3 regions of the Mesorhizobium sp. CA4 genome follow, and region 3 is predicted to be linked to each of the others. Evidence: predicted binding sites of a transcription regulator. Region 3 holds the regulator's gene; each other region holds the start of a gene.
What was found. The regulator LexA, encoded in region 3, represses DNA repair genes until DNA is damaged. The targets are predictions, from matches to a motif close to TGTTCNNNNTGTGTTCNG.
Positions count from the first base shown of each region.

Region 1: LB528_RS28615 (ImuA family protein) is a predicted target of LexA. The motif match lies at 2,316-2,333, and genes of this name have one in related genera.
Region 2: dinB (DNA polymerase IV) is a predicted target of LexA. The motif match lies at 7,365-7,382, and genes of this name have one in related genera.

Region 1 covers NZ_JAIUHK010000057.1:245-10,416, forward strand. The annotation lists gene LB528_RS28610 (type I restriction enzyme HsdR N-terminal domain-containing protein) at 1-1,998, opposite strand, end outside; gene LB528_RS28615 (ImuA family protein) at 2,388-3,122, shown strand; gene LB528_RS28620 (Y-family DNA polymerase) at 3,037-4,557, shown strand; gene LB528_RS28625 (error-prone DNA polymerase) at 4,554-7,823, shown strand; gene LB528_RS28630 (DUF3606 domain-containing protein) at 7,921-8,106, shown strand; gene ligD (DNA ligase D) at 8,156-10,066, shown strand; gene xth (exodeoxyribonuclease III) at 10,063-10,172, shown strand, end outside.
Region 2 covers NZ_JAIUHK010000021.1:18,226-28,397, forward strand. The annotation lists gene LB528_RS17890 (DnaJ domain-containing protein) at 1-246, shown strand, start outside; gene LB528_RS17895 (hypothetical protein) at 499-1,407, opposite strand; gene LB528_RS17900 (hypothetical protein) at 1,736-2,026, shown strand; gene LB528_RS17905 (TadE/TadG family type IV pilus assembly protein) at 2,189-2,614, opposite strand; gene LB528_RS17910 (TadE/TadG family type IV pilus assembly protein) at 2,604-3,053, opposite strand; gene LB528_RS17915 (pilus assembly protein TadG-related protein) at 3,050-4,300, opposite strand; gene LB528_RS17920 (TadE/TadG family type IV pilus assembly protein) at 4,580-5,797, shown strand; gene LB528_RS17925 (hypothetical protein) at 5,831-6,061, opposite strand; gene LB528_RS17930 (hypothetical protein) at 6,091-6,366, opposite strand; gene LB528_RS17935 (cupin domain-containing protein) at 6,742-7,122, shown strand; gene dinB (DNA polymerase IV) at 7,449-8,708, shown strand; gene LB528_RS17945 (SDR family oxidoreductase) at 8,974-9,678, shown strand; gene LB528_RS17950 (hypothetical protein) at 9,701-9,931, opposite strand; gene LB528_RS17955 (SRPBCC family protein) at 10,095-10,172, opposite strand, start outside.
Region 3 covers NZ_JAIUHK010000009.1:62,343-72,514, reverse strand. The annotation lists gene fabZ (3-hydroxyacyl-ACP dehydratase FabZ) at 1-208, shown strand, start outside; gene lpxA (acyl-ACP--UDP-N-acetylglucosamine O-acyltransferase) at 224-1,066, shown strand; gene LB528_RS09860 (LpxI family protein) at 1,053-1,970, shown strand; gene lpxB (lipid-A-disaccharide synthase) at 1,960-3,147, shown strand; gene gltA (citrate synthase) at 3,187-4,515, opposite strand; gene gltX (glutamate--tRNA ligase) at 4,698-6,122, opposite strand; gene LB528_RS09840 (ComEC/Rec2 family competence protein) at 6,224-8,683, shown strand; gene lexA (transcriptional repressor LexA) at 8,677-9,417, opposite strand; gene glp (gephyrin-like molybdotransferase Glp) at 9,533-10,172, opposite strand, start outside.

The sequences.
Region 1 (10,172 bases), on a different contig from region 3:
CAGTTCGCTTGATTGAAACCAGCCCTTGCCGGTCGGGAACGGCGTCCAGTTCCCGCTCAGACGCAGCGTATTGACGCTATCGCCGATCAGATAGCCATAGAATTTTCTAAGTTTGCCGCCGGATTTCGCCGCAAGCAGCTGAGCATATTCAGAAAGATCGCCGATATGCTCATCAGTGGAAACACCAGGCGCCTTGAATTCGACGATGATCGCCGAGCCCTCCTTGCTGAACACCGCGATGTCGGGACGCTTGCCCCCGTTGTCACTCGTGCGTTTCGCAAGAATTTTTCGAAGTGCCTCATCGATATCACTTTCGAATACACTGGTGTCATCGTTCCATTTGATGTTCGCGAGCGGCAAGTCCGACGCGATATAGTCATAATATTGGTACTCTTCGCTCAGCAACCAGATATCGTGATCAGTCGTTTCGGTGCTGTCCTTGCGCATCGGGAAAAAGATGCTGTGGATGATCTGCTCATCCTTGCGTCTGATGCCGTCGGCGGCCGCCTGCATGGCAAGCCGCTGGCCGCAGGCGAGATCGAGGATATCGACGATCGCGGCGCGACGCACGATTAGCTGCGACAGGTTGGCCATGTCGAAGTTCTTGAGCGATGACGTATATTTCCAGGAAAGCTCATGGATCTTCTGGCGGAACTCGTCGGAGTCCGGCTCGGCTGCCATGATCTCCTCCTTGAGGCTGAAGATCGCGGCAGTCTCGTCGATGACGGCCTTCTGGTATTTGCTCAACACGCGTTCAGCGACCGACTGGGCGGATTCGCCGTACACGATCCTGGTCTTGGTATCCTGTAGCATCGCTTCGCTGATGCCGAACTGGAGGGTGGCCTCCTTGAGCACCGCCTCCTTCTTCCAGTCGGCAGGAGTGACCATCTCGTCGATGACCGGATCGAGCGCCTCATGAATGTCGGCGTAGGACAATTTTTCCGACGAAAACATATCGCCGCTCGGAATCTCGTCGGGAATATTGTCGAAGTCGTCACGCTGCTCGTTGACGCGTGCGTCCAGATAGTCAGCCTCGATCAGCACGATATGATGGAAACCGCCCACCGGGTTGTTTTGCTCGGTACGCGTCCTGAGGTAGTGACCCGTGATGTCCTTCACAGGCGTGGACTTGGCACAGAAGGCGATGGCGTTGCGCGGAAGATCATACTGTTCGGCATCGAGCTGATAGTGGGAGAGGTTGAATGTTTGCCGCGTGCCGAGACGGTCCCCTGAGGCAGGATCACGCTCTTCGACATCAATAACACGCTCGGCAGTGACTGCCGGCAGGTCTGCGAGCCGTAGCACTTCGATCTTCGCTTGGTCGTCCTTCCAGTGCCGTGTGGTGAACCGAATCTCGAAATTGCCCAGCTGTTCACTGAGTCCGACGAGCCGCTGCAGGAAAGCGACGAGCATCTGCTTTTTCAGCGCCGGCGCCGAGAAGAGGGTGCTGAGGGCCTCGCCGTGGGATATGCGCGGGCGAACCGCCTCTTTGAATTGCTCAAGCCGGATGACGGTCCCGATGTCGGCTTCAGCGACCGGCACCGTGGTAAAATCATCAGCCTCGATTTGCTTCTGCGGTTCGCAATACCGAAACACGCGCTTCAGAAGAGCGTCGCCGTCCCGGTAGGTACTGGTGATCGTCATTGCTGCGAAATGATGGAAGAACTGGATACGTCCCGCGCCCTTGCATTTTCCGATGCCAGAGATGGAGAGATCATCCTTGTAGGACGTATCCTTTGTCAGGAAGGCCTTGAGTTGGTCGTCGCCGAGACCGCATCCGTTGTCGCCGCACGACACGTTCATCAGTTCGCGATCCTCGAGCAAGTCTGCACGCAAGAAATCGACTTCGATTGTAATATTCATGTCCGGCGCGGATTGGTCGCTCGCTCGCCGAATGAGATAGGCATCGATCGCATTGGCGATAAGTTCTTCAAAGACCACGTATTGGTTCAAGCTGAGCTTGGTGTTCTTGATGCTTCCCCTGATGTCGAGCGTCATTTCGTTTCGATCCAAACCCCTAACATAAGCCAGCCTGCTTCTGGCCGCCTGCGCATGTGCAAGTCAAGCGATGCCAGTTCCCAGCCTCCACCGCAACTCATGACGAGCGTACCGTCGATAGTGTTCCTCATGCCAGCCTAAGCGGAGCTAAATCCTACGTCCGCATTTGGCGACTTCCGATGGCACCTGGAATGGCCGAAATGAGGCGCATAGCTGCCGTTTGGGTTGCGTGGAAGCTGCATGTTATTTCGCAAGCGGCGGCGCGAATACAGACCGAGCGGCCGGCGCGTCCCCACTTGACTCCCACCGCCCAATCGTAGAACAAATAGAGAACATGCTCATATACCCTTTCATGGAGGTCAACGACCATCTTGCGGCAGGAGCCCGCCATAGACGACTTGCGCGCACGGATCGAAAAGATCGAGGGTCGGCGCCGACCCGCCAGATCGGTGCTTCCTTTCGGGATCGCCGATCTGGACGCACGACTTCCGGGCGGCGGATTGGCGCTTGGCGCGCTGCATGAAATCGCGGGCGGTGGCAATGGAGCCATCGATGGAGCGGCCGCGGCGCTGTTCGCGGGCGGTGTGGCCGCGCGCACGCGCGGCAAGGTCTTGTGGTGCATCACCCGGCCCGACCTGTTCGCTCCGGCGCTGGCGCAGGCCGGCCTGAAGCCGGATCGCGTCATCTATGTCGAGGCCGGCGACGACAAGACAATCCTCGCTTGCATGGAAGAAGGCATCCGGCATGGCGGCCTGGGCGCGGTCGTCGGTGAAGTCGCGCGCCTGACCATGACAGCCTCGAGGCGGCTGCAGCTCGCTGCCGAAGAAGCCCACACGATCGGGATCGCGCTGCGAAGATGGCGGCGGCAGACGGAGGCGGCCGATTTCGGCCAGCCGACGGCCGCCATGACCCGCTGGCGCATCTCGGTCCTGCCCTCGGCGCCGCTGCCCGTGCCCGGTGTCGGCCGGCACCGCTGGCTCGTCGAATTGATCCGCGCCCGCGCGGGTGAAAGTGCCGATTTCGAATTGGAGGCGTGCGATGGCACGGGTCGTCTCGCTGTTCCTGCCGACCTGGCCAACCGACAGGGTGCGGCGCAAGGCCGGCAACGCAGCGCCGCCGGCTGAGGCCCCGCTCGTCCTGATCGGTCGCGAAAAAAACCGGCGCGTGGTGCTCGCCGCCGATGCCGCAGCACTCGCCGCCGGCCTGCGGCCCGGCATGCCGGTGACGAAGGCACAGGTGCTGGTGCCGGACATAGCGATCCAGGACGCCGACCAAGAAGCGGACGCCGAGGCGCTCGAGCGGCTCGCCGTCTGGATGCTCCGATTTGCGCCGATCGTCGCGCCCGATCCGCCCGACGGGATCGTCATCGACACGACAGGCGCCGACCATCTCCATGGGGGCGAGGCCGCCATGCTCGGGGGCATGGTCGGGCGTCTTGCCATGTCCGGCATCGTCGCCCGTGCGGCGATCGCGGACAGCTGGGGCGCGGCGCATGCTCTGGCACGGTATGGCCGCCAAGAAATTTTCATCACGCCACCCCGCCACGGCCAATCCATTGTGGAACCGCTGGCGCTCGAGGCACTGCGGATCGCGCCTTCCACGGCGGCCGAACTGCGCAGGCTCGGCTTCCAATGCATCGGCGATCTCCTGAAACAGCCGCGCGCACCACTTGCCCTGCGCTTCGGCCCGGAGATCGGCCGCCGCATCGATCAAGCTCTTGGCAACACAGCCGCGCCGATCGACCCGGTCCGCCCGCCGGACATCGTCGAAGTCCGCCGTGCCTTCCCCGAGCCGATCGGCGCGGCCGAGACAATAGCGCGCTACATTGGCAAGCTCGTGGCCCAGCTCTGCAAGCTGATGGAGCAGCGGGGCCTCGGCGCGCGCCGGCTCGATCTCATCTGCCATCGCGTCGACAATCAGGCCCAGGCGGTCCGTGTCGGCATGGCGATGCCCGTCCGGGACGCCAAACAGCTCACCCGGCTGCTTTGCGACAAGCTCGAGAACATCGCGCCCGGCTTCGGCATCGAGATGATGATCCTGGCCGCGACGGCGGCCGAACCCCTGGAGCGCAGCCAGGCCGTGAGCTCCCTCGTCGAGGAAACCGTGCCGGATGTGTCCGACCTCATCGATACGCTGATGAACCGCGTCGGCGAGCGCGCCGTCTACCGGCTTGCGCCTGTCGCCAGCGACGTGCCGGAGCGTTCGGTAAGCAAGATCCCGGCGATGGCCGCCGACACCGGCGCGGGCTGGCCCGGCCACTGGCCGCGGCCCGCCCGCCTGCTGCCGCAGCCGGACCCCGTCGAGACGGTGGCGCTGTTGCCCGACCATCCACCGGTCTCCTTCACCTGGCGCGGGGTGCGCCGGCGCGTGAGGCGCGCGGACGGTCCGGAACGGGTCTTCGGCGAATGGTGGAAGCGCGACGCCGAGCTGGTGGCGGTGCGCGATTATTTCCGGGTCGAGGACGACGCCGGCGAGCGCTACTGGCTCTACCGCGCCGGCGACGGCGAGGATGCGGCAACGGGCTCGCACCAGTGGTTTCTGCATGGGATCTTCGGATGAACGGCGTCCGCTATGCCGAGCTGCAGGTCACCTCGCATTTCAGCTTCCTGCGCGGCGCCTCCTCGGCCGATGAGCTGTTTTCGCAGGCGGCACTTCTCGGTATCGAGGCGCTCGCCGTCGCCGACCGCAACAGTCTCGCCGGCGTTGTCCGCGCCCATGAGGCCGCCAGGACCACCGGCGTGCGCCTGATCGTCGGTTGCCGCCTCGACCTCACCGACGGCATGTCGCTGCTCGCCTATCCGACCGACCGCGGCGCCTATTCCCGGCTGTGCCGACTGCTCTCGCTCGGCAAGGCCCGGGCCGGAAAGGCGAAATGCCATCTCGAATGGAGCGATGTCGTCGCCTATGGCGAAGGCCTCATCGCCGTGCTCCTGCCCGAGATGGCCGATGAGACCCTGGCGCTGCGCCTGAGACATCTGCGCCAGGCATTCGGCGATCGCGCCTATATGGCGCTGACGCTCAGGCGCCGGCCCAACGACCAGCTTCGCATCCACGACCTGGCCACGCTTGCCCTCAAGATGAAGGTGCCGAGCGTCGTCACCAACGACGTGCTCTTCCATGAGCCGGGCCGCCGCATCCTGCAGGACGTCGTCACCGCAATCCGGCACAATGTCACCGTCGACGCGCTCGGCGAACGCCGCGAGCGGCATGCCGACCGTTACCTCAAGCCGCCTCAGGAAATGCACCGGCTTTTTGCACGCTACCCGGAAGCGCTGGCGCGCACGATGGAGATCGCCGAGCGCTGCCGGTTCTCTCTCGGCGAGCTTGCTTACCAATATCCAGAGGAGCGCGACGACCCTTCGCTGACACCGCAGCAGGCGCTCGAAAAACTGACATGGCAGGGCGCCGCGACGCGCTACCCGGAAGGCGTGCCGGACAGTGTCGCACACTCGCTGCGCCACGAATTGCGGCTGATCGATAAGCTCGACTATGCACCCTATTTCCTGACCGTGAACGCGATCGTGCGTTTCGCGCGCTCGAAGGACATCCTTTGCCAGGGCCGCGGCTCCGCCGCCAATTCGGCGGTCTGCTACGTGCTCGGCATCACCTCGATCGATCCCGGCCGCAACGACCTTCTGTTCGAGCGTTTCGTCTCCGAGGAGCGTCGCGAGCCGCCCGACATCGACGTCGATTTCGAGCATGAACGGCGCGAGATCGTCATGCAGTGGGTGTTCGACACCTATGGACGCGACCACGCGGCGCTGTGTTCCACGGTGGTGCGCTACCGCACCAAGGGGGCGCTGCGCGACATCGGCAAGGCGCTCGGCCTGCCGGAGGATCTCATCCGGACGCTCTCCGGCCAGGTCTGGGGCTGGTCCGAGGAGGGCGTGGAGGAGCGGCATGTCGAGGAACTCAATCTCAACCTTGCTGATCGCCGCCTGCGACTGACGCTCGACCTCGCGCGGCAGTTGATCGGCGCGCCGCGGCACCTCAGCCAGCACCCGGGCGGCTTCGTGCTCACCAATGACCGTCTCGACGATCTGGTGCCCATCGAACCGGCGAGCATGAAGGACCGGCAGGTGATCGAATGGGACAAGGACGATATCGACGCGCTCAAATTCATGAAGGTCGACGTGCTGGCGCTCGGCATGCTGACCTGCATGAAGAAGGGCCTCGATCTCCTCGCCGAGTGCAAGGACATCCGGCTCGACCTTGCCACCATCCCGGCGGAGGATCCGCGCACCTACGCCATGATCAGGAAAGCCGATACGCTCGGCACCTTCCAGATCGAGAGCCGGGCGCAGATGTCGATGCTGCCGCGGCTGAAGCCAAGGACCTTCTACGATCTCGTAGTGCAGGTCGCGATCGTGCGCCCCGGGCCGATCCAGGGCGACATGGTCCACCCCTATCTGCGCCGCCGGGAAGGCATCGAGCCGGTGCATTACCCAAGGCCCGAGCTCGAGAAGGTGCTTGGCAAGACGCTCGGCGTGCCGCTGTTCCAGGAGCAGGCGATGCGGGTTGCCATCGAATGCGCGGGCTTCACGCCCGGCGAAGCGGACATGCTTCGCAAATCGATGGCAACGTTCAAGTTTACCGGCGGCGTTTCGTCCTTCAAGACGAAGCTGATCGACGGGATGGTGGACAATGGCTACGAGCGCGCCTTCGCCGAGCAGACCTTCAAGCAGCTCGAAGGCTTCGGCTCCTATGGTTTTCCTGAGAGCCACGCCGCTTCCTTCGCGCTGATCGCCTATGCCTCGGCCTGGCTCAAATGCTGGCATCCCGACGTCTTCTGCGGGGCGCTGTTGAACAGCCAGCCAATGGGCTTCTACGCGCCGGCGCAGATCGTGCGCGATGCGGCTGCGCATGGAGTCGAGATCCGACCGGCCTGCGTCAACGCCTCGCGCTGGGACTGCACCCTGGAGCCTCTCGCCGACGGCCGCTTTGCCGTCCGGCTCGGGTTGCGCATGGTGCGCGGTCTGGCAAATGCCCATGCAAGCACGATCATCGCCACGCGCGCCGACCAGCCCTTCGCCTCCGTCGACGATCTGTGGCGGCGTGCTGGCGTGCCGCAGGCAGCACTTGTCCAGCTCGCCGAGGCGGACGCGTTCCGGCCAGCACTTGGTCTCGGGCGGCGCGAGGCGCTTTGGGCGATCAAGGCGCTGCGCGACGAGCCCCTGCCCCTGTTTGCGGCCGCATCGGCCCGTGAAGTGGAGCTGGTGCCCGAGATCAACGAACCGGCGGTGGCGCTTCGGCCGATGACGGCCGGCGGCGAGGTCGTGGAAGACTACCGCCATATCGGCCTGACGCTGCGCAGCCATCCGATCTCGTTTCTGCGCGACGACCTTCGCCGTCGCCGCATTGTTTCCTGCTCCGAGGCGATGGAGACGCGCGACGGCCGCTGGCTGGAAACGGCAGGCATAGTGCTCGTGCGGCAGCGCCCGGGCTCGGCCAAGGGCGTGATGTTCATCACCCTTGAGGACGAGACCGGGATCGCAAACCTCGTCGTCTGGCCGAAAGTGTTCGAGCAGCACCGGCGCACGGTTCTGTCGGCGGGCATGATCGCGGTAAAGGGCCGGATCCAGCGCGAGGGCGAAGTGGTCCACCTCGTGGCTCGCAAGATCAGGGATCTGTCAGCCGAGCTCGCCAGCGTCGGCGAACGCGAGGGCAGCTTTCCCGTGCCGCACGGGCGCGGCGACCAGGTGCGCAATGGCGGCTCGGGACCCGATCCGCGCGAGCTGCCGCCCAAGGGGCTACGCAGCCGCGACATCTACATACCCGACCTCCACATCGACAACATCAAGGTCAAGACGCGGGATTTCAGGTAAAACGCCAATTTCTTGCCCGGCTCAGGATCGCAAGACGACCCAACGCGTTACAGGTCGAACGTCGTGACCGCACACCTATGAAACAAGGGAGACGACAATGGCAGACAACAAATCGAAGCGAGGCGCCGCAGACCGTCGGCAAGTCTCCCGCGGCGAAGGGTATGAGGTCAATTATTTCGCCCGCAAGCACGGTATCAGCAAAGAGCAGGCCGAAGCCCTGATCGAGCGGGTCGGCAACGACCGAGACAAGCTCAATGCCGCCGCGGAGAAACTGAAGAAATAGGCTGCGGATTGCGAATGGCGGCAGTTGGGTTTTGTTTGAGTCACGTCAGGTGAGCAAGTCAGCTTTGCGTCGGCCCACAATCAAAGGATCTTCAACTCCCCTTGCGAAGCCAGCCTCGCGCGGCGCAGCCAAGTTCGCGCCGCCCGCGTTCCGCCCGGTCCAGCTTGCAAAACTGGTGGACACTGTTCCCGCCGGCGATCGCTGGATCCACGAAATGAAATACGATGGCTACCGCATTCTCGTCGCCGTGGGCGGCGTCGAGGCGCGCGCCTATACGCGCTCCGGCCTGGATTGGTCCGACCGCTTTCCGTCCATTTTGGCGGAAGCACGCGAGCTCAAGGCTGGCTCCGCTCTGATCGACGGAGAGGCGGTTGTCATGGATACCGAGGGCCGATCCAGTTTCCAGGCGCTGCAGAACGCGTTGAAGGGCGCTCCCGCGAGCATCGATTTTTATGCCTTCGACCTGCTCCAGCTCGACGGGGAAGATCTGACCAGGCTTCCGCTCCTGCAGCGCAAGGAGAAACTGGGGACGATCCTGCCGGCGAAGAGCCCCATCCTTCGCTACTCCGACCACATCCAGGGCCGCGGGGAAGAGTTGCTGAATCGCTTCTGCTACGCCGGCCTCGAGGGGGTTATCTCGAAGCTGGCGGATTCGCACTATGTCGGCGCCCGCGATGGAAGCTGGTTGAAGATCAAGTGCATCAAGCGTCAGGAATTCGTGCTCGTCGGCTGGACGCCGTCAGACAAGGATCGCCCGTTTCGATCGCTGATCCTCGGCGTCCACGACGGCGGAAAGCTGCGCTATGCCGGCAAGGTCGGGACCGGTTTCGATGCCGCCGGGATGGCCCGGCTCATGAACACCATGGCGCCGCTCGAGCAGAAGGCGGCAACGGTCGAGGCGCCGCGCGCGGAGGTCCGCGGCGCGCACTGGCTGCGTCCCAGGCTTGTCGCCGAGATCGCCTTCACCGAGATGACCAATGAAGGAACACTGCGCCATCCAAGCTATCTCGGCCTGCGCGAGGACAAGAAGCCGGAAGCGGTCGTGCTCGAGACGGAACACCGCACAGCCGCCCTGCCGCCGCCGGCGACAAACGCGGTCGCGATCAGCAATCGCGGCCGCGTGATCTACCCCGAATCCAACATCACCAAGGGACAGCTTGCCGATCATTATTCCGACGTTGCCGCGATCATGCTTCCCTGGGCCGCCAGCAGACCGATCAGCCTTGTCCGCTGCCCGCAGGGGCGCGCGAAGAAATGTTTTTTTCAGAAGCACGACGCCGGCAGCTTCGGCGACAAGGTCCATCACGTCGGGATCACCGAAAAGGACGGCCATGAGGAGCCGTACCTTTACGTCGACGATGCCGAGGGGCTTCTAACCTGTGTCCAGATGGGAACAATCGAGTTCCATGGATGGGGAGCGCGCATCGAAGACGTCGAGAAGGCGGACCGCCTTGTGTTCGACCTCGACCCCGACGAGGGACTGGATTTCGAGGCCGTTCGCGCTGCCGCATTCCAGTTCCGGGATATACTGAGATCCATTGGCTTGATCACCTTCCCGATGCTGACGGGCGGCAAGGGCGTGCATGTCATCGCGCCGCTCACGCCGCGAGCTGAATGGCCTGAGGTGAAGGCCTTCGCCTCCGGGCTTGCTCAGGCGGTCGCGCAGAGCGACCCGGCCCACTTCACAGCCGTGTTGTCGAAGGCCAAACGCAAGGGGCGGATCTTCGTCGACTATCTGCGCAACCAGCGCGGCGCGACGGCAATCATGCCTTATAGCGCCAGGTCGCGGCCGGGCGCCCCGGTCGCAGCACCCGTCACCTGGGCGGAGATGAAGACAATCGATGCGCCCTCTCATTTCCACGTCGGCGACGCGCCCGAGTTGAACAAGCGCGCCACATCGAAAGCCCTCGCGGGTTGGGGCCGGGCCGATCAGTTCCTGCCGGACCTCATGAAGCCATGAGGATCGCGACCTACAACGTCAACGGCGTCAACGGCCGCTTGTCGGTGCTGCTGCGCTGGCTAGAAGGGGCAGCGCCGGACATTGCCTGTCTCCAGGAACTCAAGGC
Region 2 (10,172 bases), on a different contig from region 3:
CTCCTCTATGTGAGGCGCCGGCGCGACGTCAACAATCCGGGCATCGGCGACGAGGAGCTCGAGCGCTTGTCAGGCTGCCCTCGCGAGCACCTGGAATTCCATCTGTGGTATCTCAAGGCGAAGGGCTTCATCGGCAGAACCGAAAACGGAACATTCGCCATCACGGTCGAGGGCATCGATCACGCCGGGACCAGGCACGGCCGGGATCGCCCCGACGCCACTCGCCTCCTCAATCACGCCGATTAGGCCGATCATCGAAAACCCGCCTACAGACCCTGAACCAGTGGCGGGCTCGTCTCATCGACACAAGGTGACTGAGGTCCGACGGGCTGCCGCATTTGGCCCGTCTCACCAAACCAAAGCCGATAAGAACGAAAACACCGAGGCGAACCAATTTTTTTCCGAGACCGCGAATGAGTTGCCATCGCTCCCAAACGAAAAGCCGCCGGGCGAGGCCCGGCGGCGTTTTCGTTCGCCCTCTGGTCGGTTCGGCCGGCCTTATGGGGTCGTTGTCGTCGATGTGGTCGTCGTCGCCGTGGCGGCGGCAGCGGCGTCTATCTTGCCCGCCAGCGTATCCTTGGCCCAGGCGGTGACGTCCGCGTCGACGGGCTTGTTGGCCATGTCGCCAAGGGCTGCATCCAACGAGGCATCAGTGGGGGCGGGCGCGTTGTCAGCCGCAGTCTGAGCATCGGTCACGGCCTGGTTGTCGGCCGTGATTGCCGCGTTCTGCGCATCGATCTGCCCCTGAACGTCAGCGATCTGCGCATCGAGAGCCGCCTGCTGTTCGGGCGTGAAGCCCGTTGTGTCGGTCGCATTGAGATCAGCGAGCTGCTGAGTGAGGCCGGTGAGCTTGCTCTGGTCGGCGGTCAGTTGGGCGTTTGCCGCGTCGAGCGCGGCCTGCGCGTTCTGGGCCGCCGCGGCTTGCGTTACATAAGCCTGGATCCCGGCGAACTTCTTGCTCTTCGAATTCATGTAAGCGTTGATGTTGCGCTGCAGCGAGTTCAGCCGGCCGAGCTTGGCGTGAATGTTCTTTTCCTTGGGCGTGGCGGCCGTAGTCGTATCGTCAGTCGTCGCGTCATCGGTCGAGCTGTCATCCGACGCGCTGGCATCGGCGCTCTTGTTGTGGCCCGAAGCCGACTTGCCGTGCGAGGCGCCGCTCTTGCCGTTGCCCCCGCCATTACCATTGCCGTCGCCGTTGCCGCTATTGCTATTGCCGCCGCCATGGCTTCCGCCATTGCCGTGGCCGCCACCATTGCCGTGGCCGCCACCACTGCCGTTCCCGCCGCCATTACCGCCGGCGCCTGCAAGCGCCGGCGCGGCCGCGAGCGCAAGAATGGCAAGGGATGCCAGGAGTGTCTTTCGCAATGTCATTGTGCTTCTCCGCAGATCAATCGTCGCTTGGCCCAACCGCTAGACAGCCTCTTATGAGAATTTCCTAATGGCGTCGGATAAACTTTAAGCAATTGCGGTCGCGAAATGAGAGCATGGCTGCCGCCGCCCGGCCATTCTCGCGAAAATTCCCTTTAACCTATTGAAATTAAACAAAAATACAAAGGGCCGAACCTCCTAGGGCCGTTTGGAACAATGAGGGCCCTTGTCGTGCCAGACCATGGTCCCAAGGGGTAATTGCAGCCGCGAAAATCGCCCGCAATCGGGAATATATGGACCATCGGAACCCTGTCGGGAGGTCAAGGTTAAACAAGCGAAGGGACATTGCCTAAAAAGGACAGTCATCATGAACCGAATTCTTCTCACTGCCGCCTTTGTTGCTTTGTCCTGTGGTCTGGCCACGGCCCAATCGGGCACGTCGTCGGGCGCCTCTTCATCGTCGTCGGCCACGACCACGATGCCCAGCAGCCAGGACACGGACCAGACCACGACGAATTCGACCAACTCGAATTCCGCGAAGGATTGCGCGCCTGGGCAGCAGGCGGGCAGCGCAAAGCAGGCAGCCCCCGGCCAGCAGGACACCAGCGCCAAATCGAACGCTCCCGGCCAGATGAAAACGACAACGGAAGGCTGCTAGCCCCGAGCAGTCAACTACCTCCGTTGCCGCAGAAACGGCGAAACGGGAGGCAGCTACTTGCGGATGGTCCACTCCACCATGTCGGTGTCAACGTTCTCGTTGTGGGTCATGATGGACGCGAGCTTCTTGGCACGCGGTCGCCATTGATAGAGCGAGCACTGCCTAGCTACCGACCAGCGGCACGGTCACCGAGGTGGTGTAGCTGATCGGGAAATTGCTGAAATAGGGGAAGCTGATGACGAAAGCATAGCTGGCGTTGACATGCGCCATGCGAAAGCCACCGCTCGCCGGGTCGGTGGTGATTGTGACATTCACGTTCTGCAGGCCCAGCGCCTGCAGCTTCTGCGTTGCGACCGCCTGGATGTCGGCCTGCGTCAGCGTGTTGTTGAGCTGCAGGGAGCGCGCCGAGGCTTCGAGCGCGTAGCGCACGCTGGATATGCTGTTCATCGACCAGCCGAAGGCGAAGATGCCGAACAGGAGCATGATGAGAAAAGGCGCGACCAGCGCGAATTCGAGACCAGCGCCGCCCGAGACATTGGTTCCAAATGCCCTAAGCTCAAATGCCCCGGATCTTCCTTTAGCGAACACGGATCACCTGCAGCAGACCGAGAGCGGTGTTGTCCGGATAGGGGCCGAAGGTGAAGGGCGGAATCCAGGTGCCAGATGCCTGGATCTGGACATAGACGGATGGCGCTTTCGACCCGCTGCATAAGGTCGAAGCATCGACTATTGTGGTTCCACATTGGTAGATGCGGCTAATCGCGACTTGCGCGTCGGACGGCTTGTTTTCCCAGCTTGCCAGGGCGGCAGCCTGGATCGCGCTGTCGTCAGCGGAGCCAGCCATCACGAGGTTGGCCGCCGTTTTCACGCCGGCGCGCATCGACAGCGAACCCGTGACATAGGACCAACCGTCCATGATTCCGAGCAACGCCGCGCATAAGACAGGCAAGACAAGCGCGAGTTCCACCGCGGCGATGCCCGCTTCGTCGCGAATGGCCGGCATGAATCGACGGGCAGCGGATTTCACTCGACCACCGCGACTGCCTGGGCGGCCGGGACGTCCTTCATCCCAAGGGTCGAGCAGTCCTGGTTGATGGTCGAATTGCCCGACCACTGGATGGTATCGGCAACGACCTGGGTGCAGCCGTTCTTACCCGAAAAATTGCCGAGATAATTGACCTGCTGCCTGGGAAAATAGATTGCGCCGGTCAGAAGCGAGGTCGCGGTGCCGTTGAAAGTGCTTTGCGCCGCCGTCCCGGTCCGGTCGCCGTAGAACAGCACGCCGGAATAGGTGCCCGTGGTGGGGGCGGCCAGCGTCACAGTGGCGTTGCCGTTCATACTGACAGTGTTGCTGCCGGCCATGTAGATCGTAACGTCGCTGCCTTGGATGACGGCACCCGCATTGATCTTCAAATCGCCCTGGACGACATAGACACCGGGAGAAAGCGTGATATTGCCGTTGAGGTTCATGCCGCTGCAGTAGGTCCCGGGCTGGATCGTCTGCGTCGTCTTGTTGCCATTGATCTTCTGGCATGGGTTCGAGGTCGCGGGGGCCGGCAAGCTGGCGAACGGGTCGGCCGCCGGCAGCGCGTGGGTGATCGGGGCCTTGCAGACCATCGGCACCGGATTGTTCAGCACGACGCCTCCCCCCGAGATTAGGCAATCAGCCTGAAGACTGGCCGATCCCTGGACCTTGATGGCGTCGTTGGCGATCGAATTCGCCATGATGACGCAGCCGGTCAGTTTGACGCTGGTACTGCCCGAGAAAAGTGCCGCCTGGGAGGCCGAGGGATTGAGCGCTTCGATGCAAGCTTTGGAGGCATCGGTGATCAGCGCCACCGCCCTCGCCCGCTCCGGCACCTTGGTCTGCGTGAAGATGGAGGTGAAGATCCGGTCGAGATCCTGGTTGAGGATGACCTCCACCGCCTTCCTGGCCGTGTTCGGTCCGGACGCCGGCGGGGTGTTGACGACGATGGTGCCCGCACCAAGGCCATTCGAAGCGGCCGATGACGTGGCGGCGGCGGTGATGGCATCCGTGTTGGATCCGGCGATCTTCTCCAACGCACCGGCATAGGCGGCGGCGTCGGCGATCGCCTGCAGCTTCAGGCTCGAATAATACCAGTAGGAGGTCTCGACGCCGAGCCCCGCGCCGCCGACGACGACCGGCAGGGTGAGCGCGAAGATGGTCGCGACATTGCCGCCCTTGCCTTCGCAAAAGCGTCGAAAAAAAAGTCGAGAAAAAAGATGTCCGAAGAAACGACCCGAAAAGGCCATGGCCAAGCGCGCCCAAGCTATCCCAGCCGTCACGTCATCATTGCGATATGAACGAATGCCTAATTATTTCGCTCGATTTGCGCCGGTGGGACCCCAGCGCGCCGCTGTCCCTACCTTGCGCCGCACCCACTAAGACCTAAGGCCTAAGGCCCGTAGGACTTAAGGCATAAGTATTGGGAAGACATGCCATTTTAGCATTTCTTGCATTTTATCTTTTTTGCAAATCGCTCGTTGAGACGGCGCGCATATCACATCTCGCAGGCTGCGAGGATGGGCTCAATGTTGGGACGTTTTTTGTCATCGAGGCGCGGCAACTTTGCAATTGCGACCGCGGTCGCCATGGTGCCGCTTATGCTTGGCGTGGCAGCATCCGTCGATCTGATAGGCACGAGCGACGACGCCGCGCAGTTGCAGAACTCGCTGGATGCGGCTGGCTTGGCGATCGGCACGAAATACCTGCCGAGCATGTCGGCAAGCGACGTGCAGCAACTCGGCCAGACCTTCTTCGCCGCCAATATGAGCGCGGCCGACGCGCAGGAACTATCGGGCAGCCTCGCTGCCTTCCAGGCCAGTGCAAGCCGCGGTCCGGGCGCCTATTTCATTTCGCTGTCGTCGAGCATCAGCCGGCCGGCCTTCATCAGCGGCATGCCGGCCTGGCAGGCGACGCGCACCGCCTCGGTCAAGCTCAAACCCGGCACGCAAGCCTGCGTGCTCGCGCTCGATCAGCATGCCGACGGCGCGGTCAACCTGCAGGGCTCGACCAATGTGACGATGAACGGCTGCGTGATCGCGGCCAATTCGGACGCGCCCGACGCCGTCAATCGCGGCGGCTCGGCGATCGTCAGCGCCGGCTGCGTCTCGACGGTCGGCGGCACGCAAGGGCTGACTCCGCCGAACGCCACGCTTTCCTGCGGCGCGCCGCAGGAGAACCAGTATGCTTCGTTCGATCCGCTGGCCGATATCGTTCCGCCTGCCTACACGCTGTGCCTGCCGGTGCCCAATGGCAAAACCGTGACGCTCTCGCCGGGCACCTATTGCGACAAGAGCTTGTCGGGAAAGATCACCCTCAATCCAGGCGCCTACATCATGCGCAACGTCACCATAAAGCCCGGCGGCAACGGCAGCCTGAGCGGCCAGGGCGTGACGATCTTTCTGATGGAGAACTCGCAGCTTATCATCAACGCCAACGAGCAGGTGAACCTCTCGCCGCCGGCGAGCGGCCCTTATGCCGGCATCACCATCTTCCAGGCTCATGGCAATACCCAGCCGCTGACGCTCAACGGCGGATCCGGATCGGTGGTGAGCGGCTTCATCTACGCCCCCGACGCCGCCATCACCTATACCGGAAATTCGGACATGAACGCGCAGGGCAGTTGCCTGCGGCTGGTCGGCGATACTGTCTCGATGATAGGGAACTCGGCCGTAAAGTCGGATTGCAGGGCCGAACTCGGGGGCCGGGCGGCGTATGCGGGCCGGATGATCACCCTGGCGAAATGAGCACCAGCCTCCTCCTCCAGGAGGAGATTACGCCTAGGCCACGATATCCGCGCCCGCTTGCTCGTCGAAAAGCACCGCGCAGCCGCACTCGAGCGCGACCTGCGTCAAGGCGTTGGTCGCGTCCTCATCAGACGAGACGAAATCGCCGGTCAGGACGCGCAATTCCTCGACTGCCTTCGACATCGGCACGACACGCCCCGCCAAACGGTCGCTCGCGCAAGCGTCGATGACGCACAGAAGATCGATGAGTTCGAAATTATCCATGGCGGCCTCCGCCAGCGCCATCCCTTCGCTCATTCAACGGCATGAGCCGCGGACTGGTTCCCCCGCGTGCTTTCATCGACTGGCCTGAAGGGCGCGAGCTTCAGATCGAAGCGAACCGGCAGGCATGGCTCGACACAGGCCTTGCGTACCGATCCGGTGGCCGTCGTGTCGATTGGAAGAGGGACCACCATCTGGGCATGGCGTTGCGGCCAGAGCGGCTTGCCGAAGAGGAGGAAGACGCCGCAGACCAGGCCGGCGAAAAGCAGCGCAGCAAACAGGTTCGCGATGCTCTTGCCGGGTTGCATGGCAAGCGACTCCAAGAGCGGCCCCAGGAAGGAGTGCCCGCCATATCGCAGGAATGGCGGGCACGCCGTGGTCAACCGCCGATGAAGGGACTTTGTCCGGCGGCTTGCTAGCCAATGAAATGGGGCTGCTGTTGTTTCCTGGAAATTGCCACCTCGGGCCTCTGCGTTCGTGCGGTGAGACTTCGGTTCCAACATGGCCCCGGACCGTCGACCGGAGGCCTGGACCACCCCCTTCCACGACAACGCGCCAAGCGCTTGGCCGGGCTCGCCATTGCCTGATTACATTAGCAATCCGTTATCCTAAGGCGTATGAATGAGACAGCGGTCGCCGACGATCGCAACGTCAGGCGCCGCTTCACATATGGGAGGACTACCATGGCCGAAGCTGCAATGAAGGTGACGAAACTCGAATCCAAATCGCACAACAATCCAGACGAGGTCCGCGCGCCCGCCAAGACGCGTGTCGAGATCGTGCGGCTGCCGGGTTACTCGCTGGCGCGCATGAACATGCAGCCGGGCTGGAAATGGTCCGAATGCGTCAAGCCGGTGGTCAAGACCGAGAGCTGCCAAGTCTCGCATGTCGGCTATGTCGTGTCCGGCTCGATCACCGTGCGAATGACTGACGGCACGCAAAAGACCTTCGAGGCCGGCTCTTCCTACACCATCCCGCCCGGCCACGACGCCTGGGTCGAAGGCAACCAGCCGTTCCAGTGCATTGAGGTCTTGAGCGCCGAGCAATACGCCAAGCCGGCATAGCGCAAGCGATCGCCCCTCGAGGGGGAAATGTGACCGAAGCCGGCAGAGGAGGTTCTGGCGCGTGGAGCGCAACGACCTGCAAATGGTCGTCGACACTTCATGCCAGGCGCCTCCTCTGTGGCCCAAGGCCACATCCCCTCAGAGCTGAGAATTGCCGCGCAACCTGCCTCGATCCGCGGCTGTATCGTCAGGCTGTGGAAACTTGCATGTGGTCGCGTGGAGGCTTGACATGGAACTGCTTTTGTTCTCTTTATGTTCTACCAATTCCCCTTGCAACAGACGCAGCTAATGCTGCAATGCCACACAAATGACCATGAGAGCGCAGGATGCTCGCCACGAACGCCGCTGCGGCCACCATCCTGCATGCCGATCTCGACGCCTTCTACGCCTCCGTCGAGCAGCTGCTCGATCCATCATTGCGCGGCAAGCCGATCGCCGTGGGCGGCGGCGTGGTGCTGGCGGCTTCCTATGAGGCCAAGGTCTTCGGCGTGCGCGGCGGCATGCCCGGCCGCAAGGCGCGGGAGCTCTGCCCGCAGCTCATCTTCGTCGGTGGCCGTTTCAACGAGTATCAGCGCCTCGGCGACGCGGCGATTAAGGTGCTCGGCGATTTCACCCCGCTGGTCGAGCGCATCTCGATCGACGAGGCTTTTGCCGACGTCGCAGGCTGCACGCATCTGTTCGGATCGCCGCAAGAGATCGCGCGAAAAATCCGCGAGCGGGTGAAGGCTGAGCTCGGCCTGCCGATCTCGATCGGCGTGGCTCGCACAAAGCACCTCGCCAAGATCGCCTCGCAAGTGGCCAAGCCGGACGGGCTGGTGGTGGTCGAGCCCGGCACCGAGCTCACCTTCCTGCACGACCTGCCCGTCACGCTGATGTGGGGTGTAGGCCCGGCGACCAAGGCCAGGCTCGCCGAGATCGGCGTCGAGACCATCGGGCAGCTGGCGCGCACCCATAGCGGCGCGCTGGAGCGGCTGATCGGCCATGCCTCCGGCCAGAAGCTCGCCGCGCTCGCCTGGAACAGAGACCCGCGCAAGCTCGAGACGCAGCGCCGCGCGCATTCGGCCGGCGCGCAGTCTGCGCTTGGCCGCACGCCCGCGCTGCCGCGCGTCTTCGTACCGACGCTCTTGCATCTAGCCGACCGCGTCGCCAGCCGGTTGCGCGCCAAGGACCGACCCGGGCGCACGGTCACGGTGCGTGTGCGTTTCGCCGACATGCGCGCCGTCACCCGCTCCGTCACGCTGGAGCAGCCGATCCAGGCCACCGCGATGCTTGCCGAGATCGCAGGGGAGCTGGTCCGCGGCGTGCTTGCCGCCCATCCGGGCGAGAGGGACATCACGCTGCTGGCGATCTCGGTCTCGCATCTGGAGGAAGGAGCCGAGCTGCAGCTCGAACTGCCGCTCGGCCTTGCCGACGAGAAGCTGAAACCGGGCAGCCGCAAGGGCCTCGCCCGTTTCGGTGCCGACCGCGCCATCGACAAGATCCGCCAGCGCTTCGGCAAGGAGGCCGTCGGCTATGGCACGGTGGCGCTGGAAGGCACGCGCTCGGTGCCTGACGGGTTCAGGGAGCTGGCGGAGAAGGAGCTGTAGAAAGGCGAGCCGGAGCGCAAGCCGGACGCGGTTGCGGGTGGCGGTGGGCTGTTTCGCCGATCCGGCGTTTCCCGCGCCGACGCGGATTGCGAGGGAGGAGAGAAGGCATACGTGGGTGGAAGGCTAGCTGTTGATTTCCGCCGTGGGAAGATTGGCAGCTTGGTTAACCGCCGATGCCGTTGGCGCAATCCAATCCAGTTCATCCCATGCCCTGCGCATGCTAACAGGATCGCTTTCAACCTAAACACCCGGGATGGACAGCGACATGGCAGGCGAAAAAGTGGCTTTGGTGACGGCGGGCGGCAGCGGCATGGGGGCTGCGGCGGCCAAGCGCCTGGCGGCGGACGGGTTCAAGGTCGGCGTGCTTTCCTCCTCCGGCAAGGGCGAGGCGCTGGGCAAGGAACTCGGCGGCTTCGGCGTCACCGGCTCCAACCAATCGAACGAAGACCTGAAGCGCCTTACCGACGGCGCGCTGGAGCGTTGGGGCCGCATCGACGTGCTGGTCAACAGCGCCGGCCACGGGCCGCGCGCGCAGATCATCGAGATCAGCGATGAGGACTGGCACAAGGGCATCGACACTTATTTCCTCAACGCCGTGCGCCCGACTCGGTTGGTGACACCGGTGATGCAGAAGCAGAAGGGTGGCGTCATCATCAACATCTCGACCGCCTGGGCGTTCGAGCCGAGCGCGATGTTCCCGACCTCGGCCGTGGCGCGCGCCGGGCTTGCCGCCTACACCAAGATCTTCGCCGACACCTACGCCGCCGACAACATCCGCATGAACAATGTGCTGCCCGGCTGGATCGACAGCCTGCCGACGACGAACGAGCGTCGCGACAGCGTGCCGATGAAGCGCTACGGCACGTCGGAGGAGATCGCCGCGACGATCTCGTTCCTGGCTTCGGACGGGGCCGCCTACATCACCGGGCAGAACATCCGCGTCGACGGCGGCATCACAAGGGCGGTGTGAGGCAAGAGGACGCCGCCTCGAGTCATCCCGCCCTGCGGGAATTGAGCACCCACAGAAAGGCTATCGAGGCGACCAGGACGATCGAATTGCCGACCACGATGTTCCAGAAGCGCGTCGGATCGTCCGCAAGAGCGACCCAATGCAACTTGCCCCGGACTTCGCCTGTCTGGATGCCGCAGGCAATGTTGTAGATCGCCAGCGCAGCGAGCGCCGCCATCAGGACAACGAGGTCGTTGTTCTTGTTGCGATCCATGGGAAGCGGCTTTTAACAGCGCTTGGTGAAATTTTGCTTACCTTGGGTAAGATGGCGGCCGGAAGACCGGCCGCCGCCTGCTCTTACCTTGACGCAATTCCAGACGGAAGGTTACGGCGAACGCGCCGAACCTGCTGCACGCTTTTCCTGGAAATGCTCTGACTTACTGGTTGATCTCGGGCTCGACGAGCTTGGCCAGGTTGCGCAGCGATTCCTGCCAGCCGAGATAGCAGGCCTCGGC
Region 3 (10,172 bases):
CCTGAACACGGAAAAGCCCTCGCTGGTTTATTTCCTGACCATCGATAATGCGAAGTTCCGCAAACCGGTGGTCCCGGGCGATCAGCTCAGGATCCATGTCAAAAAGATCAAGAAACGTGGCAATCTGCTGAAATTCGCCTGCGAGGCGATGGTCGATGGCGTGAAGGTCGCCGAAGCCGAGGTTTCGGCCATGATGGTTACCGGCTGACGATTCGAAATGCTCATGAAAGTCGAGACATCCATTCATCCTTCCTCGGTCGTCGAAGAAGGAGCCCGGCTCGGCAGAGGCGTCCGCGTTGGACCCTTCTGCCATGTCGGCGCCGATGCAATCATCAGCGACGGCGTCGAACTGGTCAGCCATGTGTCGGTGATGGGCGCCACGACCGTCGGGGCAGGGACGAAGGTCTATCCGATGGTCACGCTCGGCGCGCCGCCGCAGAACACCAAGCACAAGGGCGGGCGCACTACCCTGGTTATCGGTGAGAACTGCACCATCCGCGAAGGCGTCACGATGCATGTCGGCACGGATTCCAGCCGTGGCGAGACGAGTGTCGGCGCCAACGGCAATTTCCTCGCCTATGCCCACATCGCCCATGACTGTGTCGTCGGCAAGAACGCCACCTTCGCCAATGGCGCGACGCTCGGCGGCCACTGCGAGATCGGCGACAATGTCTATATCGGCGGACTGACCGCCGTTCACCAGTTCGTGCGCATCGGCGACAACGCCTTCATCGGCGGCTGCTCCGCGGTGGTCGGCGATATCATTCCCTATGCGATCGCCGCCGGCAATCGCGCCAAGCTGCGTGGCCTGAATATCATTGGGCTTAAGCGTTCCGGTCTGCCACGCTCGGAGATTTATCTGCTGCGCAAGGTTTATCGGTTGATTTTCGACCGCTCCCGCAGCGTCGCCGAGAATATCGAGCTCGCCAGGGCGGAATTCGCCTCCTCGTCTCCTGCTGCCATGAAGATGATTGACTTCATCGCCAGCGGCGGCAAGCGGCACTATGCCATGCCGTCGTCGAGGGGCGGTGACGGCGACGACAATGACAGCGATGACGAGGGCTGAGCCCGCCGAAACACGGCTTGTACTCCCGCCCGGCTCCAAGGTCGGCATCATCGCCGGCGGCGGCAGCTTGCCGGTCGAAGTGGCGGAGGGCCTTGCGCGGCAGGGACATTCGCCTTTCATCATCATGGCGGAAGGCGAAGTCGATCGCGAGGCGGATTTCGCAAGGTACGAGCAGGCGACGCTCGCGCTGGAAGATGTCGGCTCCCTGGTTCCGTTGCTGAAACGCCGCAATATCAGCCATCTGGTTCTCGCCGGCGAGATCCGGCGCAGGCCTCGGCTGACCAAGATCCGCCCGACCCTTGGCCTGCTGGCGATAATCCCTTCCGTGGTCATGGCTCTGGCGCGCGGCGATGACGGGCTTTTGAGGATCATCACGCGCGGATTGGAGAAGCGCGGCATTACGGTCGTCGGCGCGCATGAGGTCGTGCCGGAACTCGCCGCCGGCGAGGGGACGCTGACGGTCACGGCGCCGAAGCAATCGGATTGGCGCGATATCGAGGCCGGCCGCGCGGCGGCCAAGGCCATCGGCGTCCTGGACATCGGACAGGCGGCGATCGCGATCGGCGGGCGGGCGATAGCGCTCGAGGGAGTGGAGGGCACCGCCGCGCTACTCGAGCGGACAAGGGAATTGCGCGGCCACGGCAGGCTCGCCGGCAAGACGCGCGGCGTCCTTGTCAAATGCGCGAAGCCCGGCCAGGAGTTGCGTGCGGACCTGCCCTCGATCGGTCCGCAGACGGTCGAGGCCGCGCATGCCGCCGGACTGGCCGGCATCGCCCTGGAAACTGGCCGCTCGCTTATTCTCGAAGGTCCGGAAACGCTGGCGCGCGCCAATGCGCTTGGCCTGTTCATCGTCGGCCTGCCCGCAGCGGAGCTGGCCAATGGGGAGCCGGCTAATGGTCGCTGACAAGCCGCTCAAGCTCGCGATAGTCGCCGGGGAGGAATCCGGCGATCTGCTCGGCGCCGACATCGTGCGTGCGCTCGAGCGCACGACCGGGCGCAAGGTGCAACTTGTGGGCATTGGCGGCCGGCATCTGCAGCAGCTGGGGCTGACGCCGCTTTTCGATGGCAGCGAGATCGCGCTGATGGGCTTCAGCGCGGTACTGCGCGACCTGCCACGGCTGATGCGCCGGATCAGCCAGACGGCGGTGATGATCGCGGCCGAGCGGCCCGATTGCCTCGTCACCATCGACAGTCCGGACTTTTCGCTGCGCGTCGCAAAGAAGGTCCGCGCGGCAGCACCCGCCATCCCGATCGTCCACTATGTCTGCCCAAGCGTATGGGCCTGGCGGCCGGGCAGGGCGGTGGCCATGAGGCCGTATGTCGACCATATCCTGTGCATCCTGCCGTTTGAGGTGAAGGCGCTTGCCCGTCTCGGCGGCCCCCCCGGCACCTATGTCGGTCATCGGCTGACGCAGGATCCGGGCGTGCTCGGCGCCGCCAAGGCGCAGAGCCAGCCGCGCGATCTCTCCGACGACCGCGTCAAGGCGGTGCTGGTGCTGCCCGGCTCGCGCCGCGGCGAGGTCCGCCGGCTGATGGAACCCTTCGGCAAGGCGATGTCGGTGCTGCGCCAACGCGGCCATCGCCTGCGCCTCATCCTGCCGACAGTGCCGCATGTCGCCGAACTGGTGAAGGGTTCGGTCGCCAGCTGGGACGACAAGCCGGAGATCATCACCGAGCCGGAGCGCAAATGGCAGGCCTTCGGCAAGGCCGATGCGGCGTTGATCGCGTCTGGAACGGTTTCGCTCGAGCTGGCGCTTGCCGGCGTTCCGATGGTGTCCTGTTATAAGCTCGACCCGATCGCGCGCCAGCTTCTGCAGCATATGGTGACGACATGGTCGGCGCTGCTGCCCAACCTCATTTCCGACCGCGCGCTGGTTCCGGAATTTTATGACCAGTATGTCCGCCCGGAAAATCTCGCCAGGCAGTTGGAAGCCCTTTTTGCCGATACCGGCATGCGCGACTGGCAAAAGGCGGGCTTTGCCGAGATTGCCCGGCGCATGACGACCGAGCGGCCCCCGGGCGAGATCGCCGCCGAAGTGGTGATGGGGTGTATCAGGAAGGCAGTAGGCAATAGGCAGTAGAAAGAGAGCCCCTACTGCCTATTGCCTACTCACTATTCCCTATCTCTTAGCAATCGGCACGTAATCGCGTTCTGTCGCGCCGGTGTAGAGCTGGCGCGGGCGGCCAATCTTTTGGTGCGGATCCTCGATCATTTCCTTCCACTGGGCGATCCAGCCGACGGTGCGCGCGACCGCGAACAGCACGGTGAACATGGTGGTGGGGAAGCCGAGCGCCTTCAGCGTTATACCGGAATAGAAATCGACATTCGGATAAAGCTTCTTTTCGATGAAGTACTCGTCGGTCAGCGCGATCTTCTCCAGCTCCATCGCGATGTCGAGCAGCGGATCGTCCTTGATGCCGAGCTCGCCCAATACCTCATGCGCGGTCTTCTGCATGATCTTGGCGCGCGGATCATAGTTCTTGTAGACGCGGTGGCCGAAGCCCATCAGCCGGAACGGGTCGTTCTTGTCCTTGGCGCGGGCAATGAACTCCGGAATGTGATCGACATGGCCGATCTCGCCCAGCATGTTCAGCGCCGCTTCGTTGGCGCCGCCATGCGCGGGACCCCACAGGCAAGCGATGCCGGCGGCGATACAGGCGAAGGGGTTGGCGCCGGAAGAGCCGGCGAGGCGAACCGTCGAGGTCGAGGCGTTCTGCTCGTGGTCGGCATGGAGGATGAAGATGCGCTCCATCGCGCGCGCCAGCACCGGATTGATCTTGTACTCCTCGCACGGCACGGCAAAGCACATGTGCAGGAAATTGGCCGCGAAGCCGAGATCGTTCTTCGGGTAAATGAAGGGCTGGCCGATATGGTATTTGTAGGCCATCGCCGCGATGGTCGGCATCTTGGCGATCAGGCGCATCGAGGCGACCATGCGCTGATACGGATCTGAGATGTCGGTCGAGTCGTGATAGAAGGCCGACAACGCGCCAACCACGCCGCACATCACGGCCATCGGATGTGCGTCGCGGCGGAAGCCGGTGAAGAAGCGCGACATCTGCTCGTGCACCATGGTGTGGCGCGTAACGCGATAGTCGAAATCTTCCTTCTGGGCCTTTGTCGGCAATTCACCGTAGAGCAGCAGGTAGCAGACCTCGAGGAAGTCTCCATGCTCGGCAAGCTGGTCGATCGGATAGCCGCGATGCAGCAGGATGCCGGCATCGCCGTCAATGAAGGTGATCGCCGACTCGCAGCTCGCTGTCGACGTGAAGCCGGGATCGTAGGTGAAGGCGCCGGTGGTGCTGTAGAGCGCGCCGATGTCGATGACGTCAGGCCCGGTCGACCCGCTTCGCACCTTGAATTCATGCGTCTTGCCGGCGAGTTCGAGCCTGGCGGTCGACTCGTGCGCTTTGCCGCCAGATCCCAGTTTTGTCGCAGCTTCGCTCATTCCCAAACTCCTTTATGTTTCCTCATGCCGGCAAGGCAATTCCTGCAAACGACACGTCGAAATCACCGGAATGCGCGAACTCGCCACCGCATTTTAGGAGGTGCGTGCCAGATTGGGCCAAGGCCTAATGTTGCACTGCGAAACACACCTTTCAATGCCAATCTTCTTGGGCCAGTTCGCTCCTAATCGATTTGATCTGCAATCCTCGCCAGGCTTTCCTTGGGGCCCAGCACGGCCAGCACGTCGAACACGCCGGGCGAGGTGCTGCGCCCAGTCAGCGCGGCTCTGAGCGGCTGGGCCACCGCCCCGAGCTTGTGTCCGCCGGCCTGCGCAAACTCGCGGATCGAAGCCTCCGCCGAACTGGCGCTCCAGTCGCCTTGGATGGAGGACAACGCGCCATGCGCGCCGCGCAGAATCACGCGCGCATCCGCGTTGAGCAAGCTCGCCGCCTTCTCGTCGAGAGGCAAGGGCCGCTCGGCGAACAGGAAACCCGCGCCATCGACCAGTTCGACCAGGGTCTTGGCCCGCTCCTTGAGGCCAGGCATGGCGGCAAGCAGCTGTGCCTTGCGCCTTTCATCGAGCTTTGCTGCGAGCGCCGGGCCGCCTTCGAGATAGGGCAGAGTGGCGACGAAGATGTCGAACAGCGCGCGATCGTCCATCTTGCGCATATGCACGCCGTTCAGCGCCTCGAGCTTGGCGAAGTCGAAGCGGGCCGCGCCCTTGTTGACGTCGGCGATGTCGAACCAGGCGATCATGTCCTTGATCGACATCACCTCGTCGTCGCCATGGCTCCAGCCGAGCCGCGCCAGATAGTTGAGCAGGGCCTCCGGCAGATAGCCCATGGCGCGATAGGCCTCGACGCCCAGCGCGCCATGCCGCTTCGACAGCTTGGCGCCGTCGGCGCCATGGATCAGCGGGATGTGCGACATCGATGGCACCGCCCAGCCCATGGCGTTATAGATCACCGTCTGGCGCGCGGCGTTGGTCAGGTGATCGTCGCCGCGGATGATATGCGTAACGCCCATGTCGTGGTCGTCGACGACGACGGCATGCATGTAGGTCGGGTTGCCGTCCGAACGCAGGATGATGAAGTCGTCGAGATCCTTGTTGGGAAATCGCACCTCGCCCTGCACACGGTCCTGCACGACCGTCTCGCCCTCGGTTGGCGCCTTGATGCGGATTGCGCCCTTGACGCCTGCCGGCGCCTCGGACGGATCGCGGTCGCGCCACTGGCCGTTGTAACGCGGCGGCAGGCCCTTGGCTCTAGCTGCCTCGCGCATTGCCTCCAGCTCCGCCGGCGTCTCATAGCTGTAATAGGCCTTGCCCATGCGCACGAGCTCCTCGGCTACCTCGCGATGGCGCGGCGCGCGCTCGAACTGCGAGACGGCGTCGCCGTCCCAGGAAAGCCCAAGCCAGGTCAGACCGTCGAGAATGGCGGCCGTGGCGGCCTCGGTGGAACGCTCGCGATCGGTGTCCTCGATGCGCAAAAGCATCGTGCCGCCGGTGTGCTTGGCATAAAGCCAGTTGAACAACGCCGTGCGCGCCCCGCCAATATGCAGGTAGCCTGTAGGCGAGGGGGCAAAACGTGTGACGACCTTGTCGGACATTGAACTCTCGAAGAAGCACTGAAACGGCATATTTCGCGCGGGCTTTCGCGCGGTCGGCGTTCATGTAGCATAGGCGGTCTGGGGCGCAAGGGGCAGACCCGATGGCTGGACGTGGCCGGGGTGCGGAGGAGGGCAGGGGAACGACAGCTGGCGTCAGCGAGCGCCTGATGTTTGCCCATGCTGCGCCCGCCGAAGACGCGCCGCTTTCGCTTCCGGAACTCCATCCACCCGCCGAGCCGTCGCCGCCCGGTGGCGGTGCGCTGCAGCCAGCCTCGCCAACAGCTATCGCCGACAGGATCCGCAAACAGCTTGGCCGCGTTTCGCCTCCTGCGCTGCGCCGAAGCGTTGCCGTCGCTGCCGCGACCGAACTCGACCGTGGCGCCGGCTTTCTGCTGGTGCCGGTGTTCCTTGCAGCCGGCGTGATCTACTATTTTTCGCTGAGCACCGAGCCGGACCTCTACAGGCCGCTTGCGGCAGTGGCTCTGATGGCTGTCTGCGCGGCGGTGTCGCGCTCCTGGCAGAGAACGCATCTTCTCTTCATGGCGACGCTTTTCTGCGCCCTGGGCTTTCTCGCGGCCAAAGTGGAGACCTGGCGGATGGCGACCCCGATGCTTGGGTCCGAAATCCAGACACGGCTGACGGGCCGCCTCGTCGTCGCCGAGGCGATGGCCAACGGCCGCGTCCGGCTCACCATCGATCTGATTTCAACGGAGCGTCCGAAGCTGCGCTACGCGCCGGACCGCGTCAGGCTGTCAGCGCGCAGGATCCCGCCCGGCATGACGGCCGGATCGATGCTGACCGGCTATGCCAAGCTGCTGCCGCCGACGGGCCCGGTGCGGCCGGACAGCTACGACTTTTCCTTCGACAGCTACTTTGCCGGCATCGGCGGCAGCGGCTTTTTCCTGGGCGATCCGAAGCTGATTGCGCCGGTGGAGGCACCCTTTGGAGCGCGCGTCGCATCGGCAGTCGAAAACGCGCGCGAAGGGATCGCCGATCACATCAGGAGCAGCATCGGCGGGTCCGAGGGCGAGATCGCAGCGGCGCTCATCGTCGGCGTGCGCGCCGGCATTCCGGAAGCGATCAACGAGTCGATGCGGCGCACAGGCATCTATCACATCATCTCGATCTCCGGCCTTCACATGGCGCTGGTCGCCGGCACGATCATGGTGCTTTTACGCGGCGCCTTCGCGCTGTTTCCGGATTTCTCGTCGCGCCGACCGGTGAAGAAATATGCCGCTGGAATCGCGCTGATCTCGATCGCCGCTTACCTCGTCATCTCCGGCATCGTGGTGGCGGCCGAACGAAGCTTCATCATGCTCGCCGTAATGCTCGCGGCCGTGCTCTTCGATCGCGCGGCGCTCACCATGCGCAACCTGGCGATCTCGGCCATTGCCGTTATCCTTGTTTCGCCGCACGAAGTGGTCGGCCCGAGCTTCCAGATGTCCTTCGCCGCCACCGCCGCCCTGGTCGGCGCCTATGCCGGCTTTGCGGACTATCGCGCCGGCAAAACGATCGCGCCGCCGGCAAAGCGTTCGTTCCTCGGGTTCCTGTCGCGAAAACTGGCGGTTGGCGTGGGCGGCGCCGCCGTGACGTCGCTCATCGCGGGGAGCGCGACATTGCTGTTTGCGATCTGGCATTTTCAGCGCGTCTCGCCACTCAGCCTGCTCGCCAATCTGGCGGTCATGCCGATCGTCTCGCTGATCGTCATGCCGTTCGCGGTGTTGAGCGCGCTGGCCATGCCCTTCGGCTTCGACGGGCCGTTCCTCTATGTGATGGGCAAAGGCCTGACGGCAATGATCGCCATCTCGGCATGGATCTCCGAGCGCTCACCGGTCGACGCCGTCGGGCTGATCTCGATCCAGTCGGTGCTGCTGGCGACGATCGCGCTGGTCATCGCGACGATGGCCACCACCTGGCTAAGGCTTGCCGCTGTTCCCTTCGCGCTTGCCTCACTGCTGGCCATTCCGCATGTCCGCACGCCGGATGTGCTCATTTCGGAGGACGCGCATCTGGTGGCGATGCCGATCGGCGGCGGCGAGCTTGCCGTCAATCGCGCACGCTCCAACGAGTTCACCACCGACAACTGGAAACGGGCGTTGAGAGCCGAGGACATCGTGCCGCCGGAGACGTTCGCCCAAGATGCGCTGGACATCGCCGACCCCGTCGACCTGCCGCCCGGCTCGCCCTTCTACTGCACAGGTGATCTCTGCATCGGCCGGCATCCGTCCGGCGCCATCGTCGCGCTCGCCGAAAACCGCGACAGCGCCCGGCCGGCCTGCGGCTTCGCCGACCTCATCGTCATCAACGACGCCACGGCCTACAATCCTTGCCGCGATCCGCGCGTGCTTGTCGTCACCAAGCGGCAACTGGCGCGCGACGGCAGCGCCGCTGTTTTCTTCGATCTGCAATCGGCAACCGCGCCGCCGACTATTCGCTACGCGGTCGAAGAACCATACCGACCCTGGCACGAGCAGCGGAAATACGCACGCGAGGCAAGAGGACTGCCGCCCTATCAAAAGCCTGAGCGGGCGGATGCGAAACCTTCGCAATCGGATCAGTAGCGGCGGATCAGCCCGACAAGCTTGCCCTGCACCTTCACCCGATCCGGCCCGAAGATGCGGGTTTCGTAGGCGGGGTTGGCCGCCTCCAGCGCGATCGAGGCACCCTTGCGGCGGAAGCGCTTGAGCGTCGCTTCCTGGTCGTCGACCAGTGCCACCACGATCTCGCCCGGGCTTGCCGTGTTGGCGTTGCGGATGATGACGGTATCGCCGTCGAAGATGCCGGCCTCGATCATCGAGTCGCCCTTGACCTCCAGCGCATAATGCTCGCCGCCGGCGATCATGTCCGGCGGCACCGTGATCGAATGCGTCTGGTGCTGGATGGCGTCGATCGGCACGCCGGCGGCGATGCGGCCCATCACCGGAATGGACACGGCAGAGCCGGCATCGTCATCATTGCTCGGCGCCGGGGCGCGCGACGGCGCCGCCGGCTTCACCTGACGGCTGAGATTGTTCTGACCCAGGCTGCCTTGAATGACGCTCGGCGAAAACTTCTTCGCCGCGTTGAGGCCGGGGGCGATCGAATCGGGCAGGCGCAGCACTTCCAGCGCGCGCGCCCGGTTCGGCAGCCGGCGAATGAAGCCGCGTTCCTCCAGCGCCGTGATCAGCCGGTGGATGCCGGACTTGGAGGCGAGGTCGAGCGCTTCCTTCATCTCGTCGAAAGACGGCGGAATCCCGCTTTCCTTCAGCCTTTCGTGGATGAACATCAGAAGTTCATGTTGTTTGCGCGTCAGCATGGCGGCCCCCACGGGTTCTGAAACCAGAATCAGAAAACAAACCCAGAACAAACACTATCTGTTCCAGTTGTGTTCCGCAACCGTTTAAAGTTTAGTGAATTTGTTGACGATTTGTTCAGCGTAACATCAGCACGCTGCATTCGGCGCCGGTCTCTGCAGCCGGCGCGAAGGGCTCGCGCACGATCAGGCCGTTGGCCTCGGCGAGCGTCCTGAGCATCGAGGAGTCCTGGATGCCGAAGGGAGTCGCGACCAGGGCGCCGGCTTCCTCGCGCACGGAGGCGCGCACATAGTCCTGCCTGAGGTCGTTGGCCTGCATCGCGGCGCCCAACCGGGCCGCTCGCAGGTCCTGCCGGTGGTCGCGGCCGCCGAGCCGGGCAAGCAGCGGCTTCAGGAAGAGTTGCGAGCAGACGATGCTGGCTACCGGATTGCCGGGCAGGCCGATGCAGCGGATATTGCCAAGCCGGCCAAACATCAGCGGTTTGCCGGGGCGCATGGCGATCTTCCAGAAATCGAGCTTCATGCCTTCGCCGGTCAGAACGTCGTGGATCAGGTCGTGATCGCCGACCGAGGCGCCGCCGAGCGTGACGATGACGTCGGCGTTCGCCTCGACCGCTTTCCGGACCAGCGTGGCGATGGCCTCCTTGCGGTCGGCAGCGATGCCGAGATCGAGCACGCGCGCGCCGACCGACTGGGCGGCGGCGGCAACGCCATAAGCATTCGATGAAATGATCTGGTCGGGGCCGAGCGTGCTGCCC